One region of the Bowmanella yangjiangensis genome, then DNA from elsewhere that is predicted to be linked to it. Evidence: predicted binding sites of a transcription regulator. Region 1 holds the regulator's gene; the other holds the start of a gene.

Evidence for each region. The regulator ArgR, encoded in region 1, controls arginine synthesis, uptake and breakdown. The targets are predictions, from matches to a motif close to ANTGAATANNTATTCANT.
Region 2: the regulator ArgR is predicted to act here: its motif matches at 1,551-1,568, upstream of argC (N-acetyl-gamma-glutamyl-phosphate reductase).

What each region holds. Positions count from the first base shown of each region.
Region 1 is NZ_JAHDJU010000001.1:502,434-506,862, forward strand. Features, by position in the region: gene KJY73_RS02335 (TonB-dependent receptor) at 1-337, shown strand, start outside; gene KJY73_RS02340 (endonuclease/exonuclease/phosphatase family protein) at 449-1,615, shown strand; gene argR (transcriptional regulator ArgR) at 1,694-2,155, opposite strand; gene mdh (malate dehydrogenase) at 2,666-3,604, shown strand; gene KJY73_RS02355 (amidohydrolase family protein) at 3,878-4,429, opposite strand, start outside.
Region 2 is NZ_JAHDJU010000002.1:454,450-458,878, forward strand. Features, by position in the region: gene hxpB (hexitol phosphatase HxpB) at 1-360, opposite strand, end outside; gene argE (acetylornithine deacetylase) at 372-1,520, opposite strand; gene argC (N-acetyl-gamma-glutamyl-phosphate reductase) at 1,749-2,774, shown strand; gene argB (acetylglutamate kinase) at 2,771-3,541, shown strand; gene KJY73_RS11725 (ornithine carbamoyltransferase) at 3,573-4,429, shown strand, end outside.

The DNA.
Region 1 (4,429 bases):
TCTTGAGAAGTACCGTGGACAAATTGTTCCACGTAACGCTGGCGAATCTAGCTGGTATACCAGATTCGACTTGCGTTTCGACCAAGAATTACCTGCTTTTACCGCTGATCATCGTGCAAATGCATTCCTGGTTATTAAAAACGTAGGTAATTTGCTGAACAGTGATTGGGGTATTCAGCGTCGCGGACCATTTAACGCTGCGTCTGTTGTTGATGCAGAGATGAACGATGATGGTTCTTACACTATCAACGGCGTAAACCCTGAGCCAGCCAGCGAGTCAGTATTCAACCCTGGTTCTCTGTGGGAAGTACGTATCGGTGTGAAATACAGCTTCTAAGAAGATGTAAAATCATCGCAAAATACAAAGCCGGCCTTGTGCCGGCTTTTTCAGTATCAATACATCGTAAATATTGGAATAAAAGCTGACAATACCGATGGAAATAACCATATGATTAAACAGATAGCGTTACTTTTCGCCATGACAACAACTTCTTTGGTTTCGGCCGATATACGTGTAGCAACGTTCAATGTCAGTATGGAAGCTGACAATTATGTTGAACGCGGTCAACCCGTAAGTGGTCAGGAGCTTTTTGAGCACCTGAAAAGTGGTCAGCATCCGCAGATTAAAAATACTGCCGAGATTATTCAGCGGGTCAGACCGGATATCATTCTTCTCAATGAATTTGATTATGATGCTGATCCGAAAAAAGGGGTTGAAGCCTTTATTCAACATTATCTGAGTAAATCTCAGGGTGGCGCTGAGCCTATTGAATATCCCTATTATTATCTGGCGCCAGTGAACACCGGGGTGGACTCTGGCGTGGATTTAGATGGTGATGGGGTTGCCTCTGGCACAAAGGGTGATGCCTTTGGCTTTGGCAAATATCCAGGGCAATACGGCATGGCACTGCTTAGTCGTTATCCTATCGACAATAACAATGTGCGCACTTTTCAGCGTTTTTTGTGGAAAGATATGCCGGGTAACTTGATGACCCAGGTAATTAAGGCGGATGGACAGGCTTGGTACTCTGAGGATGCTCAGCAAGTGCTGAGGCTATCGTCTAAGTCTCACTGGGACATCCCTGTGCTGGTAAACGGAAAAACGGTTCATGTGCTTGCTAGCCACCCTACGCCGCCTGTGTTCGACGGCCCGGAAGACAGAAACGGTAAACGCAATCATGATGAAGTCAGGTTTTGGGTAGATTACCTGTCTGGAGGCACCCAATCTGCTTATTTGTACGATGATCAAGGCCGCAAGGGTGGCTTTCGCGGTAATACATTTGTGGTAGTGGGGGACCTTAATTCATCCATGGTGGAAGGTGACTCGCTGCGCGATGCCATCGTTGGGCTAATTACCCACGACAAGGTTAACGCTGGTTTTGTGCCGCGCAGCGAGGGCGGTAAAATACACAGTTCTGATAATCCACTAGGCGATACCCATACCGCAGGCTGGCGGATGCGAGCTGACTATGTACTGCCATCCGTTAATGGTTGGGATGTGACTGATGGTGGTGTGTTCTGGCCGGCACCAGCCGATGAGCTATTCCGTCTGGTAAAAGACAGAAAAAGTTCATCCGACCATCGAATGGTTTGGTTAGAACTGCAATTTAAATAAAAATTTATAAAAAAGGCCGGTATAAACCGGCCTTTTTTGTCTGCAACCTAACCAGGCTATATGCCTTTGTGGTGTCATTTAGACATTTTCAAACAGCGCTTCCACCCGTTTTAGGGTTTCATCGATTCGGCTGACATCAGCTGGCGCAATGAAAATGGTATCGTCACCGGCGATGGTACCCAATACACCATCAGCCTGGCTTAAAGAGTCCAGCAGTCTGGCAATTAACTGTGCTGCGCCAGGGCTGGTGCGAATAATCACCATCACATTGTTGTGTACGATGTCTAACACCAACTGCTTCAACGGACTTTTTGCTGTTGGCATACCCAGTTCAGGCGGTAAGCAGTAGACCATTTCTCCCAGCGCATTGCGGGTCCGCACTGCACCAAACTTGCTTAACATACGAGAGACTTTGGACTGACTAATATTGTCAAATCCCTGGTCTTTTAATGCGTCGACAATTTCACCTTGCGAGCCAAAGTTTTCCGTTTTCAGAATGTCTTTGAATGACTTGATTAGTTCGTCTTGTTTTCCTGCCATGGGCTCCGCTCTTCGATGCTCGACTATCAAATTAGCCGTTACTTTACCTTCCAGTCCACATGAATCAATGTTTTTATACTTTGGTCTTATTCTAGTTGCTCGACAAGCGGTGGAATTATTGAGTTATTGGAAGACTGAAGATCCTCCATGCAATTCTTAGTGGCTTGAAACTCGAATACGCAAAATGGCTAAACTGCCGTTAAGCCTGTGTAAAACGTCCGGTGAGTCAGTCTGTTGCAGTTGGTGTTGCGTTATCAACTGCTTGGTTGGCGTCAGAGAAGGCTGTGGCATATGCTGTGTTATCAGGCATTGCTACGTATCAATCGGTGTCCGCAGTTCACTTGCTAAGCCTCCGGCCACAAAGTAGACTCTGCCCCCAATGTTTTCCGTCGTTCAGCCTGGGTGTCAGCTCTGACGGTGTCCGGGATTGCCGGTGGGCTGAATTAATCGATATTGTTCACTGACCTTGGCGTCAGTCGATGAAATAACTCACATTCACAGGAGATAAACATGAAAGTAGCCGTATTAGGTGCAGCCGGCGGTATCGGCCAGGCATTGTCACTGTTGCTCAAGACTCAGTTGCCAGCAGGCTCTGAAATATCCTTGTATGACGTTGCGCCAGTAGTCCCTGGTGTAGCTGTTGATTTGAGCCATATCCCCACCGATGTGAAAGTAAAAGGTTTTGGTAAGGACGATTTGAACACAGCGCTAGAAGGTTGTGACATCGTGTTGATCCCGGCCGGCGTGCCACGTAAACCTGGTATGGATCGTTCTGACCTGTTCAATATCAACGCTGGCATCGTGCGTAATCTGGTTGATGCTATCGCCGACACATGTCCTAAAGCCTGTATTGGAATTATCACTAACCCGGTTAACACCACGGTAGCCATCGCTGCTGAAGCGCTGAAAGCCAAAGGCGTGTACGACAAGACCAAATTGTTTGGTGTCACTACTCTGGATGTGATTCGTGCAGAAACCTTCGTTGCCGAATTAAGAGGCTTGAACCCAGCTAATGTACACGTTCCTGTGATTGGCGGACACTCAGGTACCACTATTCTGCCTCTGCTGTCTCAGGTTGAAGGCGTAGAGTTTAGTGACGAAGAAGTGGCTAGCCTCACGCACCGTATTCAGAACGCAGGTACCGAAGTAGTAGAAGCTAAAGCGGGTGGCGGTAGTGCAACCTTGTCTATGGGCCAGGCAGCGGCACGTTTCTGCTTGTCTTTGGTTGCTGCGATGCGTGGTGAAAATGTGGTGGAGTACACCTATGTTGAAACTAACAGCGACGATGCGCGTTTCTTCGCTCACCCTGTTCGCTTAGGTCCCAACGGCGTGGAAGAGATCCTGTCTTACGGCAAGCTGAGTGCATTTGAACAGAAAGCCAAAGACGATATGTTGGGTGGCCTGCGTGGTGATATCCAGTTAGGCGAAGACTTTGTTAACAAAGCCTAATCGCTAGTGATTCTAAAAAACCGCCGAATGGCGGTTTTTTTATGTCCAAGGATGGACGGTATGCCGCGATTGCAGGGATGCAAAAGAGCGGCGATGTCCAAGGATGGACGGGCCGAAAAGTTGCTCCGTGCATTTTCGGCACTTCCACCATCCCTGGTGGTCGTATGCCGCGATTGCAGGGATGCAAAAAGAGTGGCGATGTTCAGGGATGGACGGGCCGAAAAGTTGCTCCGTGCATTTTCGGCACTTCCCCAAGTTTGGCGACAAGGTTTTCTATACACTTTGCCAACGCATCAAATTAAGAAATTCCCTGCGGTTCTTTGGACCATAGGTCTGAAAATGCGGGTTCGGGTGATTACGGTAATTTTCTTTGGCAGTCGCGAGTTTATCGCGGCGGGTTACCTTAGCGATTTCTTCAGCCGAGATCTGGTAAGGCTTACAAGCATTTAAACCCAGCACCTTAGTTTTCAATGCCTGCGTTAGGGCAGGGTAACCATATTGCTGCTGGAACAGCTCGCTGATTTGGAAGGCTCGAAAGGCCTGGATTTGATCCTGAGGTGAACCATACCAAATGGAATCGGTACCCCACAGCACGTTGTTTTCACCAACATAGCGAAGTAGTTTGCCAAGCAAATGCGCGGCTTGTTCAGGATGGCGCATAACAAAGCGCCAGGTGGAGCCAAGCTCGGCATACACATTGGAATTGGGGTCGACCTGGTTTTCTTGCAGGGAACGTATCAGGCTATCCACACCGGCTCTATGACTGCCGCTGACATAAGCGCGTTCTTCTACCGCCGGGTCAAACCCCGAATGGTAGATGATGAA
Region 2 (4,429 bases), on a different contig from region 1:
CACCGCTTCAATCAAGCGACCGACAGAGCCCGATGCCACGGCGAGAGTCAAACCCAGGCTCTGGCAATGCTGGAGTAAATCATACACGCCGGGTAAGGCCTGGCCCTTACGCTGGACCAACTCTATGACTCTATCTTCCAGTTTGCGCGCGACCTCTTGCACATCCTGACGGTCAATGTTGAAACTGTTATACCAGTAGCGCACTACTTCTTCGGTGCTAAGGCCGGTGGTCTGAAAGCACATAGACTCGGTCAGACGAATGCCGACTGTGGCAAATACTTCCTGCTCGGCCTGACGCCATAATGGCTCTGAATCAATCAGCAGGCCATCCATATCAAAAATCACTGCTTGTAACTGCAATCTTCTCTCCACTATTTCAAACAGACCTGGCCGATTAAATGGCGCAGTAAATTGATGGTCGGATTAACGTAATCTAAGGAAATAAACTCGTCCGGCTGGTGGGCCTGGTCGATGCTTCCCGGCCCTAACACCAAGGTGTCGCAACCTAGCTGGCTGACAAAGGGGGCCTCGGTGCAGTAATTGGCACTGGTGGCGCTAAAGCCGGTGAATTGCTCGGCCAGTTCCAGCAACGCTGTTTCATTCCGGCTGGCAAAAGATGGCACGGTGTCATACATCAAGGCGCGGCTTAAGCGGCCTGGGTAAGCGGTGTAAACCGGCGCCAGCGCCTGGTCAATGCGTGCAATGGCTTCATCGTCACTAAGACCGGGCACTGCGCGTAAATCAAAGTTCAGCCGGCAATGACCACAGATTCGATTCTCACCATCGCCACCGTGTATATGACCCAGATTCATGGTGGTTTTGGTCACGCTAAAGGCCGGATCCACATACTGAGCCGCCAGTTGGTCTCTGAGTTTCATCAGTTCGCCTACCGCCTGGTACATAATCTCAATGGCATTAACGCCTTTGTCCGGATCGCTGGAGTGGCCTGCTTTACCTGTGATCTCCAGGGTATGCGCCATATGACCTTTATGTTTGCAAATGGGTTTTAGCCCGGTTGGTTCACCAATGATGGCCATATCGGGTTTGATCAGCTGTTGCTCGGCAAAGAAACGAGCGCCGGCCATCGAGGTTTCTTCATCGGCGGTAGCCAGAATGTATAGCGGTTTGTTCAGCTTGTTTAACGGAATATCCCGCAGGGCTTCGAGAATAAAGGCAAAGAAGCCTTTCATATCGCAGGTGCCGAGCCCGTATAGCTTGTTATCTTTTTCCGTGAGGTTAAAAGGATCAAACTGCCATCGTCCCTCATCGAAAGGAACAGTATCTGAGTGGCCGGCCAGCAACAGTCCACCATCACCACTACCAATACGGGCCAGTAAATTGAACTTGTGCCGGGTATTGGGCACCGGCTGAATACTTATGTGAAAGCCTAAATCTTCCAGCCAACTGCCTAGCATTTGCAGCAATGGCAGGTTGCTTTGGTCTATTTTTTCATCGAATGCGCTGATGGTCGGGTGCGCAATGATTTGTTTGTAAGCGTCCAGGAAATGCGGCATTTTCATAATAAGTTCACAAAATAAATATGCACAATTGTTGAATAAATATGTGTTTGGTGGCAAAGTATCTCACAATTCATACTTTAGTGCATCCAGATCCCTTAATGCAGCAAAATTTGCCGCCATCTTTTTTACTTCTCGCCAGGCGACGACATTAGCCTCTGTCCCGCTTTCGCGGGCTTGTAACCTTATTTTGCTACACTTGTTGTCTTTAACACTTCGAAAATTCTTATCATGATGAAAACCTGTATTGTTGGTGCCAGTGGATATACCGGAGCAGAACTGGCGGCATTGCTTGCTAAACATCCGGGCTTTGAACTGGCGGCGTTATTTGTCTCACAAGGCAGTCAGGACGCAGGAAAGTTGCTCAGCGACTTATATGGTCGTTTTACCGGCTTGCTGGATATGCCCTTGCAACCCTTATCGCAAGATAAGCTGGCGCAACTGGCCGCAGACTATGACCTGATCTTTCTGGCCACACCACACGAAGCCAGTCATGAATGGGCGGCCACCCTCACCTCTGGCAAGGCTGTGGTGATGGACCTATCCGGCGCCTTTCGTTTGAAAGACAAAGACATCTTTGCGCGTTTTTATGGCTTTGCCCATGAGCAACCAGAGCTGCTGCAAGATGCGGTATACGGACTGGCTGACTGGCATGGGGATAAAATTCGTCAGGCCAAATTGGTGGCGGTACCTGGCTGCTACCCCACGGCGTCTCTGACGGCACTGAAACCTTTGCAAGTCTGTGGACTGTTGGATGAACAGCAGTGGCCGGTAATTAATGCGGTATCCGGGGTGAGCGGTGCCGGACGCAAAGCCGCATTGAACACCAGTTACTGTGAAGTCAGTCTGCAAGCTTACGGTGTGCTTGGGCACAGACATCAGCCGGAAATTTCTGCCGAGTTGGGACGTCAGGTTATCTTCACGCCGCATCTGGGCAATTTCAAACGTGGCATATTGGCCACGGTAACCGTTAAGGTTAAAGCCGGTGTAACGGCATCTCAGGTGAGTGATGCTTATAACTCCGCCTATCAGGGCAATCCTATGGTGCGGATTCGCAGTAGCTGGCCGAAGATCGACGAAGTGGCGGGTACCTGCTATTGCGATTTGCACTGGAAGCTGGATGAAACGTCCGGGCATCTGGTGGTGACCAGTGCCATTGATAACCTGCTAAAAGGTGCAGCCGCACAAGCCTTGCAATGCGCCAATATCCGTTTTGGCTACGCCCCTGAGACGGGTCTGGCGGAGAAAACCGTATGAAACCCTTAATCGTTAAAGTCGGTGGTGCTTTTATTGGTGATGCGCAAGCAGCCAAAGCCCTGCTTGATGTGTTGGCCCAGTTGCAAAAAAGCCGACCTGTGTTGTTAGTACATGGTGGTGGCCCGATTGTAGAAGAGTGGATGGTGGCCCTGAATCTGAAAACCGTCAAGATAGATGGTTTGCGGGTCACCAGTGCCGAACAAATGCCTTATATTGTGGGTGCTTTGGCTGGAACGGCTAACAAGCAACTGGTGGCGCAAGCCATCGCTAGCGGTCTGAACCCTGTGGGACTGGCACTGACTGACGGCGGTATGGTGAAGTGTACCCCGATGGATGCTAAATATGGTGCAGTGGGCAGTGTTGAGCCAGCTGATGCCACCTTGCTGAAGTTGTTACTTAGCCAGGATTATCTGCCCGTGGTCAGTTCTATTGGTGCCGACCCATCCGGTCAGTTACTCAACATTAATGCCGACCAGGCGGCCACTGTGATGGCCCAACTGTTACATGGCGAGCTAATTTTGTTGTCTGATGTGGCTGGCGTATTAGACGCAGACAAACAACTGCTCAGCGAACTGAATGCCGTACAAATTCAGCAATTAATCGACGCTGGTGTTATCCGTGACGGCATGACTGTCAAAGTTGAAGCTGCGCTCAGTGCTGCACGTGATATTGGCGTGCCGGTTACTATCGCCAGCTGGAAACAACCCGAATCTTTGTTGCGCCTGGCGGGCAATCAGTCCGCCGGAACGCGTATTTATCCTGACTGAAACCCATTTAGGGGAAACTGGGGAAAGACCTATGAAAAAGGATCTGCTGACTTTTGCTGATTGGAGCAAAGCAGAACTACTGAGCCTGCTGGAGCTGGCTCAACAGACTAAGCAAAATCCATCTGCCTATCGTAAGGCGCTGGATGGCAAAGCCGTCGCTGCTCTGTTTGAGAAGCCTTCATTACGTACCAGGGTCAGCTTTGACATAGGTATCAACAAGTTGGGTGGCCATATGGTGTATCTGGACAGCCAGGCCGGTAAGCTGGCTGGCCGTGAAGATGCCCGTGATATGGGCGGTAACCTGGCGTGCTGGGCCGATGCCATTGTAGCCCGGGTTTATAGTCATCACACCCTAGTGCAGATGGCCGAAGCCTCGAAGGTGCCGGTCATCAATGCCCTTTGTGACTTGTATCACCCTTGTCAGGCGCTGGCGGATTTTCTCACCATCAAGGAAGTGCTTGGTGAGGTGGAAGGCTGTCGTCTGGCTTATATAGGTGACGGTAACAATGTCAGTAACTCACTATTATTGATGGGGGCTATCCTGGGTGCCGATGTACGGGTGATAACGCCGGTTGGTCACGAAGTGAAGCAAGAAATCCTCGATCAGGCGTCTCGTCTTGCCCAAATCAGCGGCGGTAAGATAACCGCCAGTAACGAGTTGAGTGCGGCCACTGGCTGTCAGTTTTTGTATACCGATACCTGGTTATCCATGGGGGATACAACACCACTGGCGCAAATTAAAGATAAGTTCCAACCTTATCAATTGAACAACGCTTTGATGGACAGCTGCGGTGCGACTTATGCTATGCATTGCCAGCCAGCTCATCGGGACCTGGAAATAACCAGTGAATTAGTTGATGGTGAGTGTTCGCTTCTGCTTCAACAGGC